DNA from 2 places in the Micrococcus sp. CS26 genome. Region 2 is predicted to be linked to the other one. Evidence: predicted binding sites of a transcription regulator. Region 2 holds the regulator's gene; the other holds the start of a gene.
What was found. The regulator HspR, encoded in region 2, represses chaperone genes until heat shock. The targets are predictions, from matches to a motif close to AAGTTGAGTCNNNNNGACTCAACTT.
Positions count from the first base shown of each region.

Region 1: ACZ1IK_RS10100 (Hsp20/alpha crystallin family protein) is a predicted target of HspR. The motif match lies at 2,677-2,701, and genes of this name have one in related genera.

Region 1 is NZ_JBVFVY010000027.1:13,253-19,615, forward strand. It holds gene ACZ1IK_RS10080 (DNA recombination protein RmuC) at 1-968, opposite strand, end outside; gene ACZ1IK_RS10085 (hypothetical protein) at 1,034-1,471, opposite strand; gene ACZ1IK_RS10090 (O-acetyl-ADP-ribose deacetylase) at 1,528-2,094, shown strand; gene ACZ1IK_RS10095 (YdhK family protein) at 2,091-2,642, shown strand; gene ACZ1IK_RS10100 (Hsp20/alpha crystallin family protein) at 2,793-3,254, shown strand; partial or broken gene ACZ1IK_RS10105 (GMC oxidoreductase) at 3,365-3,712, opposite strand; gene ychF (redox-regulated ATPase YchF) at 4,113-5,198, shown strand; partial or broken gene ACZ1IK_RS10115 (DUF4365 domain-containing protein) at 5,209-6,363, shown strand, end outside.
Region 2 is NZ_JBVFVY010000002.1:92,984-99,346, reverse strand. It holds gene dnaK (molecular chaperone DnaK) at 1-1,591, shown strand, start outside; gene ACZ1IK_RS01355 (nucleotide exchange factor GrpE) at 1,753-2,415, shown strand; gene ACZ1IK_RS01350 (DnaJ C-terminal domain-containing protein) at 2,484-3,476, shown strand; gene ACZ1IK_RS01345 (heat shock protein transcriptional repressor HspR) at 3,473-4,024, shown strand; gene ACZ1IK_RS01340 (alpha/beta hydrolase) at 4,003-5,070, shown strand; gene trmB (tRNA (guanosine(46)-N7)-methyltransferase TrmB) at 5,093-6,088, opposite strand; gene ACZ1IK_RS01330 (hypothetical protein) at 6,159-6,363, opposite strand, start outside.

The DNA of each region.
Region 1 (6,363 bases), on a different contig from region 2:
GCCACCACGGTGTGGGCGTTCTCGGCCAGGGTGTCCTGCCGCCAGGCATAGGCCACGGACTTCAGGGCGGTCAGGAGGGAGACGGGGGCGACGAGCGCGACGTTCCGGGAGAACGCGTGGTCCAGCAGCCCGGGGTCCGCGTCCAGGGCCGCGGCCAGGAGTGACTCGGCGGGCAGGAAGCACAGGACCAGCTCGGGGGAGTGCTCGAGGCCGGCCCAGTAGGACTTCGCGGAGAGCTGGTCCACGTGGCGGCGCACGGCCGCGGCGTGCTGGGCGGCCAGCGCCTGACGCCGCTCGTACGCCTCCTCGCCGGGCTCATCCGCGAGGGCCTCGGCGGCCAGCGCGTCCCCGATGGGGGCCTTGGCGTCCACGGCCATGGCCTTGCCGCCGGGCAGGGACACCACGAGGTCCGGGCGGAGGCGCTCGCCGTCCCTGCCGGACAGCGTGGCCTGCTCCGTGAAGTCCACGTGGTGGAGCATGCCCGCCGCCTCGACGACCCGCCGCAGCTGCGCCTCGCCCCAGTGGCCCCGCGCGGAGGTGGACTTGAGGGTGGCCATGAGCGACGTGGTCTGGTTCAGCAGGTCCCGGTCCGTGGCCGCGGCGGCGCGGAGCTGCTCCCCGAGCCGGCCGAACTGTGACGCCCGATCCCGTTCCAACACGCTCACCTGCTCCTGGAGGGCCGCCAGTCGCTGGCCCAGCGGGGCGAGCGTGGACATCACCTGGGACTCCGCGCGTTGGCGTTCGGCGTCCTCGGCGCGCGCGGCCGTGAGCGCGCGCTGCTCCGCCCGGGCGGCCGCGAGCTCTTCTCGTGCCCCCTGGTGCTCGGTGCGCAGCGCGGCCAGCTCGGCCTGGGCCCGGCGGGCCTCCTCACCGCCGCCGGCCGCCCGGCGCCACATGAGCCACGCGCCCACCAGGGCGCCCAGCACGAGTCCGAGGATGAGGGCGAGCAGCAGGCTGAGGATCTCCATGCCCCCACCCTCGCAGGCCGCAGGGACACGTTAGGCGGCGGCGCGCCGTCGTCGTGGCGGGCGGCTCAGCCGAAGAGCGGGTTGGGGCCGTTGGCCACGACCTGCGGGTCGCCGTCGACGCGGGCGGCGATGCCCGCCGCGGCCACGCCGGGCAGATACGGGAAGACCATGCGGGTCGAGGCCAGGGCGGCGGCGTCGAAGGCCTCCACCGCGACGGCCGGGCGGGGCCCGTCCACCGTCTCGATCTCGCCGTCGAACACGGCCACCGCCCGCGTGGGGCGCGGGCTGATCTTCGCGACCGTGGCGGCCGCCTGCTCGGGCTCGAGGTCCGGGTGCTCCCACATGCCGCGCTGGCCGTCCGCGGCGACGGCGAGGATCGTCGGGGCGAACACGGACTGCCGGCCGAGCGTGTCGAACACGTGCTCCACCGCGAGGCTGATCAGCGGCAGCAGTTCGCCGCCGGGGGGCGTGGGGGTCGGTCCGGTGGGCGTCGGGGTGCTCATGGGGCCGAGGCTACCGGCCCTGTCCGACGGCGCCCACCCGCGCCTAGCGTGAGTCCATGCAGCTCACCATCGCCCCCGGGGACATCACGGCCACGCACGCGGACGCCGTCGTCAACGCCGCCAACTCCACCCTGCTCGGCGGCGGAGGCGTGGACGGCGCCATCCACCGGCGCGGCGGCCCCGAGATCCTGGCCGAGTGCCGCCGCCTGCGCGAGACCGACCTGCCGGAGGGGCTGCCCGCCGGGCAGGCCGTGGCGACGACGGCGGGGCGCCTGCCCGCGCGCTGGGTCATCCACACGGTGGGCCCGGTGTGGGCCAAGACGATCGACAAATCCGACACCCTCGCCTCGTGCTACCGCGAGTCCCTGAAGGTGGCGGCCGGGCTCGGCGCCCGGACGGTCGCGTTCCCGGCGATCTCCGCCGGGATCTACGGCTGGCCCATGGAGGACGCCGCGCGGATCGCCGTCGAGACCTGCCACGCGATGGCGGACGAGGTGGGCGGCACCGTGGACGAGGTGCTGTTCGTGCCCTACGGCGACACGGCGGAGGCCGCGTTCCGTGCGGCGCTCGGGCACCTCGAGGCCCCCCAGACCACCGATGACGAAGGAGACACCGGACGATGACCATGCGTTTCTGGACCAGGACCGTCGCCGTGACTGCGGCGAGTCTGCTCGCGCTCACCGGCTGCGCGACGGGAGGGGAAGAGGCGGCGACGTCGTCCTCCCACGGCGGGCACGCGGGCCACGCGATGGACGGCGGCCCCGCCCCCGAGGGCATCGAGCCCGCCGCGGACCCGGCCCACCCCGTGGGCACCGAGGTCACCCTCATGGCGGACCACATGCCCGGGATGGAGGGGGCCGCCGCCACCGTCGTGGGCGCGTACGAGACCACCGCCTACTCCGTGGACTACCGGCCGACGACGGGCGGGCCCGAGGTGACGGACCACAAGTGGGTCGTCCAGGAGGAGCTGGAGGACGCGGGCGCCGAACGCCTGCCCGACGGCGCGGCGGTCACCCTCGCGGCTGACCACATGCCGGGCATGCAGGGTGCGGAGGGCACGGTGCACTCCTCGACGGATGAGACCGTCTACATGGTGGACTACGAGTCCGACGGCATGCGGATGAGGAACCACAAGTGGGTGGTGGAGAGCGAGATCGCCTCGGCGGGCTGACCCCGGGCCGGGAGGGTCCTGACCGCCCGCCTGGAAGTTGATCGAACTTCACGCAGATTTCTGGAATAGGTTCGCCGGGCGTGCTGTTGTAGTGGTCAGACGCCGCGGTGTCAGCGGCGCCCACCCGAATCCCGAGGAGAGTGAACCGACATGGCCCGTCCTATCGATCCGTTCCGTGAGATGGAGCGCCTGGTGAACGGTCTGACGCCCCGCGCGACCGGCACCGTGTCCATGCCCATGAACCTGTACCGCGAGGGCGACGTCTTCGTCGCCGAGGTCGAGCTGCCCGGCGTCGACCCGGCCTCCATCGACGTGGACGTGGAGGAGCGCACCCTCACCGTCCGCGCCGAGCGCAAGGAGGACCCGGCCCGCGAGGACCGCCGCTGGCTCACCCGTGAGCGTTCCGCCGGCACCTTCGCCCGCCAGCTCACCCTGGGCGAGGGCCTCGCCCTCGACCGCATCCAGGCCGACTACAGCGACGGCGTCCTGACCCTCACCATCCCGGTGGCGGAGCAGGCCAAGCCCCGCAAGATCTCCGTCACCCACGGCGGCACCGCCCCCGTGGCCGGGCAGACCGTGGAGGGCGAGACCGCCGAGGCCTCCGGCGAGTGACCGGCCTCTGACGGAGCCGCGCGCGGCCGGCGTGACCAGCGCGCGGTCCGTCCCCCGAACGCAGATGCGGCGGGCCCCCCACCGGGGGCCCGCCGCATCTGCGTGGCGGTCACGCGCAGCCCCGTCACGCCCTTGACGCGCAGACGGGCGTCGAGCGGGCTCATGGCGTCGTCCTCGGCGCCCATGCGCACCGAGCCCACCGGGTGGTACACGGTGTTGTGGGTGCGGCGCACGTAGTCGGCGATCTCCTCGTCCGTCTGCGCCTGCTCGCCCGGGGCCAGCTCGCGCCCCGCCCACGCCGCCATGGCCGGCTGGGAGACGATCTCCCGGGCCAGCCGGATGCCGGCCACCGCGACGGCCATGTCATGGCCCTCCGGGTCGGTGAAGTAGCGCGGGTCCACGGCCGGCTTGTCCCGGTAGTCGTTGGAGCGCAGGCGCACGGTGCCGCGGGACTTGGCGAGGGGTGGACCCGGTGGCCCTGCGGTCTCGGCTGTCGTCCTCTGTTCGGCAGACACAGGTGTGCGTCCTCTCGTCGGGGTCTGGGCGGCCCGCCCACCCTACAGATCGGTCATCTGGGCGGGGATGCGTGCTGGGCGGTGCGGGTCTCTGGGTTCCGTGGGCGCGTGGGGGCGGGGGCTGGGGCTGCCGGGCCCCGTGGCCGCCGGGCCTCTGGGTTCCGTGGGCAGAAAAGCAAGGGTTTCTGCCCCCGGAAGCGAAAACCCTGCCGGTTCTGCCCCCGGAACAGGGGAGAGCGCGCTTTCTGCCCACGGAGCGGGCGGGGCTGCCGGTTCTGCCCACGGAACGGGGCCGGTGCGGGACGCCTCCGCCGCGGCGGGCCCGCCGGTAGACTGCCGGACTGTGGCTTTGACTATCGGATTCGTGGGACTGCCCAACGTGGGCAAGTCGACCCTGTTCAACGCGCTGACGCGCCAGACCGTGCTCGCGGCGAACTACCCGTTCGCGACGATCGAGCCGAACGTGGGCGTGGTGAACCTTCCGGACGAGCGGCTGCCCCAGCTGGCCGAGATCTTCGGCTCCGAGCGCATCCTGCCGGCGACGGTGTCCTTCGTGGACATCGCCGGCATCGTCAAGGGCGCCTCCGAGGGGGAGGGCCTGGGCAACCAGTTCCTGGCGAACATCCGCGAGGCCCACGCGATCGCCCAGGTGGTGCGCGCGTTCGACGACGGCGACGTCGTCCACGTGGACGGCAAGGTGGATCCGGCCTCGGACATGGAGACCATCAACACCGAGCTGATCATCGCGGACATGCAGACCGTCGAGAAGGCGATCCCGCGCGTCGAGAAGGAGGTCAAGGGCAAGAAGAAGGAGCCCGCCGACCTCGAGGCGCTCCAGGCCGCGCTCGCGGTGCTGGAGCGGGGCGAGACGATCTTCGCGGCGAAGGACAAGGACAAGCTGGACATGGACCGGCTGCGGGAGCTGAGCCTGCTCACCGCCAAGCCGTTCATCTACGTGTTCAACTCGGACGAGGGTGTGCTGGGGGACGAGGCCAAGCAGCAGGAGCTGCGCGATCTGGTGGCCCCCGCCGACGCCGTGTTCCTGGATGCCAAGCTCGAGTCCGACCTCGTGGAGCTCTCCGAGGAGGAGGCCGCCGAGATGCTGGAGATGGCCGGGCAGGACGAGTCCGGGCTGGACCAGCTGGCCCGCGTGGGCTTCTCGACCCTCGGCCTGCAGACGTACCTGACGGCGGGACCGAAGGAGACGCGCGCCTGGACCATCCCGGTCGGTGCGACGGCGCCCGAGGCTGCCGGCGTGATCCACACCGACTTCCAGCGCGGCTTCATCAAGGCGGAGATCGTGTCCTTCGAAGACCTGATCGCTGCCGGGTCCATGGCCGACGCCAAGGCCGCCGGCAAGGTGCGCATGGAGGGCAAGGACTACGTGATGAAGGACGGCGACGTGGTCGAGTTCCGGTTCAACGTGTGAGGGAATTGTCTTGAAGAAGTTGAGTACCTCGGATGTGGAGCGGCTGTCCGTAGCGTATTTTCAGACGATTCTGTCGAAGTGCGGTGGCCTTGACGCGATTCTGGACACCAACGACAGGACCCCATTAACAGACGGGTTTGTAGATCTCCATGCATCTGAAGGATTTGCCTCGAAAGCAACCTTAATATCTCGTATACCAGTCCAAGTCAAGGGTAGATTCATCGGCAAGGCGCAACGTAGCCGTCCGTCTTTTCCTCTCACGCGTGACGAAATTGAAGGATTCAAGAATACCCGCGGCGCCGTCCTCCTTGTCGCAGACATTGACCAGAGCCAGGATGTGGTCAGGAGTTACGCAACCGTTCTCAATCCGTTTAGACTTGATCGTACCCTGCAGTCCATGGGGCAAAAGCAGAAGACAAAGTCGTTCCAGCTTGGCGAAATCCCTTCGAGCAGTGATGCGTGGTGGAATCTTTTTAATTTCGCCGCCGAGGCGCAATGGGAGATCCCTGGAGTATCGCTTGAAAGTTTCGCAAATCCCGAATCGATATTCCTGAGATCCGCAGCTGAGATTTCTCTCAATCAACCGACTAGATTGCGTCTGGAACATGGCGGGTTTCATTTTGCAGTCAGGTTAGCAGACAATAGCAGTGTTCCGATAGATATTGATGCGGATATTATACCCAACGAATATATTTTATCTTCATACGAATATGAATACTCTACGAAGAACTTCACTTATCGAGGTTATAAGGCGCAGCGGACGTCCCCCGCGGACCTCACTGTCATTCTTGGCCACGAACTGACGATTGACCTAAAGGAAGTCGGATCGGACAACGGGAAATGCGATATAAAGTACCCTCTCTCTAGATATCTTGCCCATAGGGTTAGAGATCTAGAATTGTATATCGACATTCTTGAGTATGGATTCCTGACTATTGGAAGCTATGGAATTCAAGTGGATACTACTGCAGTAAGCGACGTCCATATTCAAGAAGACAAAGAATATTTAGAAACTCTTCGCAATCTTCTCCAGAATATCGAGTATTTTGGCGGAAATGCCGAGAAAGTGTTAGTTGACTCGATAAATGACGATCAAGTTCGGGCAATCCAGGCTGCTGTTGAGAGCAGCAGGTCGCATCAACGACCACCCGGTTATCGAGGATCC
Region 2 (6,363 bases):
GATCTCGGCCCGCACGCTGATGAAGCTCAAGCACGACGCCGAGGAGTACCTGGGTGAGAAGGTCACCGACGCGGTGATCACCGTGCCCGCCTACTTCAACGACGCCGAGCGCCAGGCCACCAAGGAGGCCGGCGAGATCGCGGGCCTGAACGTCACCCGTATCATCAACGAGCCCACCGCGGCCGCCCTGGCCTACGGCCTGGAGAAGGGCAAGGAGGACGAGCTCATCCTGGTCTTCGACCTGGGCGGCGGCACCTTCGACGTGTCCCTGCTCGAGGTCGCCAAGGACGAGGACGACTTCGCCACCATCCAGGTGCGCGCCACCGCCGGCGACAACCGCCTCGGCGGCGACGACTGGGACCAGCGGATCGTGGACTGGCTGCTCCAGCAGGCCAAGTCCAAGGGCGCGGACCTGTCCAAGGACAAGATCGCCCTGCAGCGCCTGAAGGAGGCAGCGGAGCAGGCCAAGAAGGAGCTCTCCTCGGCCACCTCCACCAGCATCTCGCTGCAGTACCTGTCCGTGACCCCCGAGGGCCCGGTGCATCTGGACGAGCACCTGTCCCGCGCCAAGTTCCAGGACCTCACCAAGGACCTGCTCGAGCGCACCCGCAAGCCGTTCGAGGACGTCATCAAGGAGGCCGGCGTCAAGGTCTCCGACATCGACCACGTGATCCTCGTCGGCGGCTCCACCCGCATGCCCGCCGTCTCCGAGCTCGTGAAGGAGCTGACCGGCGGCAAGGAGCCCAACAAGAGCGTGAACCCGGACGAGGTCGTCGCCATCGGCGCGGCGGTGCAGGCCGGCGTGCTCGCCGGTGAGCGCAAGGACGTGCTCCTGATCGACGTGACCCCGCTGTCGCTGGGCATCGAGACCAAGGGCGGCGTGATGGCCAAGCTCATCGAGCGCAACACGGCCATCCCGACCAAGCGCTCCGAGACGTTCACCACGGCCGAGGACAACCAGCCCTCCGTGTCCATCCAGGTCTTCCAGGGCGAGCGCGAGTTCACCCGGGACAACAAGGCGCTGGGGACCTTCGAGCTGACCGGCATCGCCCCGGCCCCGCGCGGCATGCCCCAGATCGAGGTCACGTTCGACATCGACGCGAACGGCATCGTGCACGTCTCCGCGAAGGACAAGGGCACCGGCACCGAGCAGTCGATGACCATCACGGGCGGCTCCTCGCTGTCCCAGGAGGACATCGACCGCATGGTCAAGGACGCCGAGGCCCACGCGGACGAGGACAAGAAGCGCCGCGAGGCCGCCGACCGCCGCAACCAGGCGGAGCAGTCCGCCTACTCCGTTGAGAGGCTCCTGCAGGACAACGGCGACAAGCTGCCCGAGGACGTCAAGACCGAGGTGCAGGCCGACGTCGACGCCCTGAAGGCCGCCCTGGAGAAGCAGGACAACGACGACGAGGTCGCCGCCGCGTTCGAGAAGCTCCAGGCCTCCCAGGTCAAGATCGGCGAGGCCCTCTACGCCCAGCAGGGCGCGGAGTCGGCCGACGCCGGCGCCGAGTCCGCCGCCCCGCAGGGCGACGATGAGGACATCGTCGACGCCGAGGTGGTCGACGAGGACGACGAGAAGAAGGCCTGACACCCCGGGGCCGGGGCGGGCGTCCACGCCCGCCCCGCCCGGAGGCCCACGACGCCGGCGGGCCGGCCCGGCAGCGCCCCTGCCGGGCCAGCCCGCCGGCCTTCCCGCACCACCCCCGCGCGGCGGACCCGCCGCGCCCACCCGCTTCGAAAGGACACACCATGAGCGCCGACCAGCAGCGTCCGCACGGCTCCTCCGACGCCGAGCGCGGCTCCGAGGAGGAGCCCATCGTGTTCAACGACCGTCGCCGCATCGACCCCGAGACCGGTGAGCCCCGCGTCTCCGCCGAGAGCGCGGCCGAGCAGGCCGAGGACGGCGACGCCCTCGCCCAGGCCGAGCGCATCCTCGACGAGGCCGGCGCGGAGGCCGGGACCGAGGCGCCGCAGCCCGCGGCCTCGGACCGCGAGGCCGAGCTCGAGACCGACCTGCGACGTCTGCAGGCCGAGTTCGTGAACTACAAGCGTCGCGTGGACCGCGACCGCGACCTGGCCAGGGACGCCGGCGTGCTCAAGGCCGTCACCGCGCTGCTGCCGGTGCTCGACGACATCGACGCCGCCCGCGCCGCCGGCGACCTGACGGACGGCCCGTTCGCCGCCATCGCGACCAAGCTCGACACCGTCCTGGCCGGCCTCGGCCTCGAGCGCCACGACCAGGCGGCGCTGGCCGGCGTCGAGTTCGACCCGGCCCTGCACGAGGCCGTGATGCGCCAGCCGCACGCGGAGGTGCCCGCGGACCACGTGGTCCAGGTCTTCCGCAACGGCTACGTCCGGGACGGCCGCGTGCTGCGCGCCGCCCAGGTGATGGTCTCCGCCGGAGACGAGTGACCCCGTCGGCCGGCGGCCCACCCCGCCGCCGGCCGACCCCCTGACCGATGCACACGAGAGGAGGCACCATGGCCTCGCAGGATTGGATGGACAAGGACTTCTACGCGACCCTGGGGGTGTCCAAGGACGCCTCCGATGCGGATGTGAAGAAGGCCTACCGCAAGCTCGCCCGCACCCACCACCCGGACCAGAACCCCGGGGACGAGGCGGCCGAGAAGAAGTTCAAGGAGATCTCGGAGGCGTACGCCGTCCTGAGCGACCCCCAGGAGCGCCAGGAGTACGACGCGATCCGCGCGATGGGCGGCGGCGCCCGGTTCTCCGCCCCGGGCGGTGCCGGCGGCGGCGGCTTCGAGGACGTCTTCGGCGGCATGTTCGGCGGCGGGGGCGGCCCCCGCACCACGCAGTCCGGGCCCGACCTGTCGGACCTGTTCAGCGGGATGTTCGGCGGCGCCGCCGGCCAGACCGGCGGCTTCGGCCCCGGCGGCTTCGGTGACGCCGGCTACGCGCGGCCGCGCCCCACGAAGGGCGCGGACCGCACCGCCACCACCACGATCTCCTTCCGCGGCTCGATCCAGGGCACCACGGTGTCCCTGCGCGGCCCGGACGGCGAGACGATCGAGGTGAAGATCCCGAAGGGCATCCGCGACGGCCAGAAGGTCCGTGCCCGCGGCAAGGGCTCGCCCGGCCCGGCCGGCCGCGGCGACCTGCTGGTCACCGTGCACGTGCGCGAGCACGAGTTCTTCCGCCGGGACGGGGACGACCTGCGGATCACCGTGCCGATCACCTTCCCCGAGGCCGCCCTCGGCGCCACGATCGAGGTGCCGACGCTGGAGCGCCCCGTGAAGGTGAAGGTGCCGGCGGGCTCCCAGTGTGGCCGCGTGCTGCGCCTGAAGGGCCGCGGTGTCGAGCGCGGGAAGACGACGGGTGACCTGCTCGTGGAGCTGCGCGTCACCGTGCCCACCACGCTCAACGACGACGCCCGCGCCGCCGTCGAGGCCCTGCAGTCCGCCACGGCCGGCGACGATCCGCGGCGGGAGCTGGCCCGGAGGGCAGCCTGGTGAGCGCCCGCGACGGCGCCGCCCGTGCGGACCGGGGCCGCGAGGGGGGTCCCGACCGGCACGCCCCGGTCTTCGTGATCTCCGTGGCCGCCGAGATGGCGGACATGCATCCGCAGACCCTGCGCCAGTACGACCGGCTCGGCCTCGTGGTCCCCGCCCGCCAGGACGGACGGCACCGCCGCTACTCCCTCGCCGACGTCGAGCGGCTGCAGACCGTGCAGGCCCTGAGCCGCGAAGGCATCTCGCTGGAGGGCATCCGCCGCGTGATCGCGCTGCAGCGCGAGGTCGAGCAGCTGCAGGACACCGTGGTCGAGCTGGCTGCCCAGGTGGACCGCCTCCACCACGCCTCCCGCCTGGCCCGCGTCTTCACCGTGGGCTCCGGCGGCGACGTCTCGGCCCGCTACGCCGACCGGATGGCCGCCCGCCGTCACGCCGCGGCACGGGCCGGGGCGGACACCGCGGGCGAGGCCCGCCCGAGCGGCCTGCGGAGGCTGCCCTCCGGCGGCGCCCGCCTCCGACGGGTGCCCACGTGGCAGTCCGAGCAGGACTGAGCCGGGCGTCGTTCGGGGCGGCCGCGCGGTCCCGCGTGCAGGAGCGGCTGCGCGCCGACATGGCCCGGCGCGACGGCCTCGGCCGGCAGGCCCGCAGCGCCCTGGACGGGATCGTCCACGCCCTCAAGCCGGAGGGCATGGACCCGCACCTGCCCGCCCGGCATCTGCTGGACTACGTCCTCGACGGCCCGGACGGTCCGCGCGCGGTGGTCGCCGCGGGGGACCCCGCGACCGCCACGCATCTGACCTGGCTCGTCTCCGGCATGGGCATCCGCCCCCAGACGGCCATGTGGGGGACGGCCCGGGAGGCCGCCCACCTCGCCGCCGCCCAGCGCGCCGCCGGCGCACCCCGCCCCGTCGTCATCGCGTGGCTCGGCTACCCCGCGCCCACACCCTGGCGGGTGGTGCTCGACGGCCCCGGCCGGCGCGGCGGCGCGATGCTCGCCGCGGATGTCCGGGCCTGGTGGGAGTTCCTGCGCCACGGGCCGGGGGAGGACGACGACGCCGCCCCGGCCCTGCGCGCCCGCGGGACCGCCGTGCACGGGGCCGTGGAGGCCCACTCGTACGGCTCGCTCGTGGCCGCGCACGCCCTGCGCCTGCTCGCGGACCGGGGCCTGCAGCCCGACGACGCCGACGCCCCGTGGCCGGCCGAGCGTCCCGTCGAGGCCCTCGTGGTCTCGGGCGCGGTCGGCCTGCCCGCCGCCCTGGCAGCCCGGGCCGCGCACCTCGGCCTGCGGTCCGGGCGGACGTTCCGCGCCCTGGCCCCGGGCGATCTCCTCGCCCGGGTCGGCCGCGCGGTCGGCCGTCGTCGGGACTGGACGGACGCCGCCGTGCTGCCGGTGGCCCCGCGGCCCGGCCTGGCGGGGGCCGCCGTCCGCGGCCACCGCACGGCCCGCTGGTCGCCGACGGCCCCCGGGGACGCCCCGAGGGGCTACCGGGACGCCGGGTCCGTGACGCTCGCGGCGACCGCGCGGGTGACCGCCGGCCTGCCGGTGCCGCCCGTCCCGGACGGCGCCGACCCGGCCGGGCCGGTCGCCCCGGCCTGAGCGGCCCCGTCGGGCCCCGTGCTCAGCGGCGGCGGTACGCCAGGTCGAACACGAGGCGTCCGGCCCGCTGGGACTTCGCCTCGAAGCTCGTGATCGGTCGGCCCTCGAACCGGGGCGCCCAGCCGCCCGCGTGGTCCACGGGGTCCGCGGCCGCCGCGCCGGCCCGCGCCTCACCCAGGCCGGCCCGCAGCGGGCGCTCCTCCTCGGCCGCGCTCTCCCATCCCGAGGGCAGCGGCTGGGCCCCCACCTCGGTCTCCCTGCCCTCGCGGCGCACCCGCGTGAGCGGGGAGCCCTCGCCCGCGGCGCGCCCGGGGAAGAGGTTCTCGAACTCCGGGTGCGCCTCGAGCACCTCGCGCATCTGCACGGCGTAGCCCGACCAGTCCGTCGCCAGCCGCAGCACCCCGCCCGGGGCGAGCACGCGCGCCACGCGGTCCGCGAAGGCGGGGGAGACCAGGCGGCGCTTGTGGTGCCGCTTCTTGTGCCACGGATCCGGGAAGAACACCCACACCTCGGAGACGGAGCCGGGCGTGAGCAGGGCGTCCAGCAGCTCGGGGGCATTGGCCTCCACGGCGCGGACGTTCTCCAGGCCCTGCTGCTCCACGCGCGTCATGAGCGCGGCCAGGCCGGGCACGTAGACCTCGACGGCGAGCACGTTCCAGTCCGGCCGGTCGGCGGCGGCCTGCGCCGTGGACTCGCCCAGCCCGGAGCCGATGTCCACGAGCAGGGGGGCCTCGCGCCCGAACACCCCGGCCCAGTCCAGTCGGGCCTGGGTGTCCACCGAGGTGGCGCCGCGGCCGCGGGGCACGTCCACGAGGACCCGCTGCGCCTGTCGGTCCCACACGGCCTGCCGCCCCGCGTTCAGGCGCGCGCCGCGTCGGACGAAGGAGACCGGCTCCCGTCGGACGAGGGCGGGGTCCTTGTCCCGATTGTGGTCGTGCGCGTGGACGCGCTCGGCGGGCGGCGGCACGGCGTCGGGGCCGGGTGCGTCCGGGCAGGGGCGGGGCAGGTGCTCAGTCATCGCCCCGATCCTGCCACGGCCGCGCGTCGACGGTGCAGACCGCGGCCGACGACGGCGCCCGGCGCCGGGGTCAGGGGGTGCTGCTGGAGCGGTCCCCCGACGTGGGCGACGCGGACGCGGAGGCCGTGGTGGCGGTCGGCTCGGGTGCGGACTCGGTCGGGTCCGGCGCAGGGTCCGTGGCCGGCGCGCTCGTGGACGGACCGGACGCGCTCGTGGACGGACCGGACGGGCTCGGGGACGTCGGGGTCGGGGACGTCGGGGTCGGCGTCGCGGAG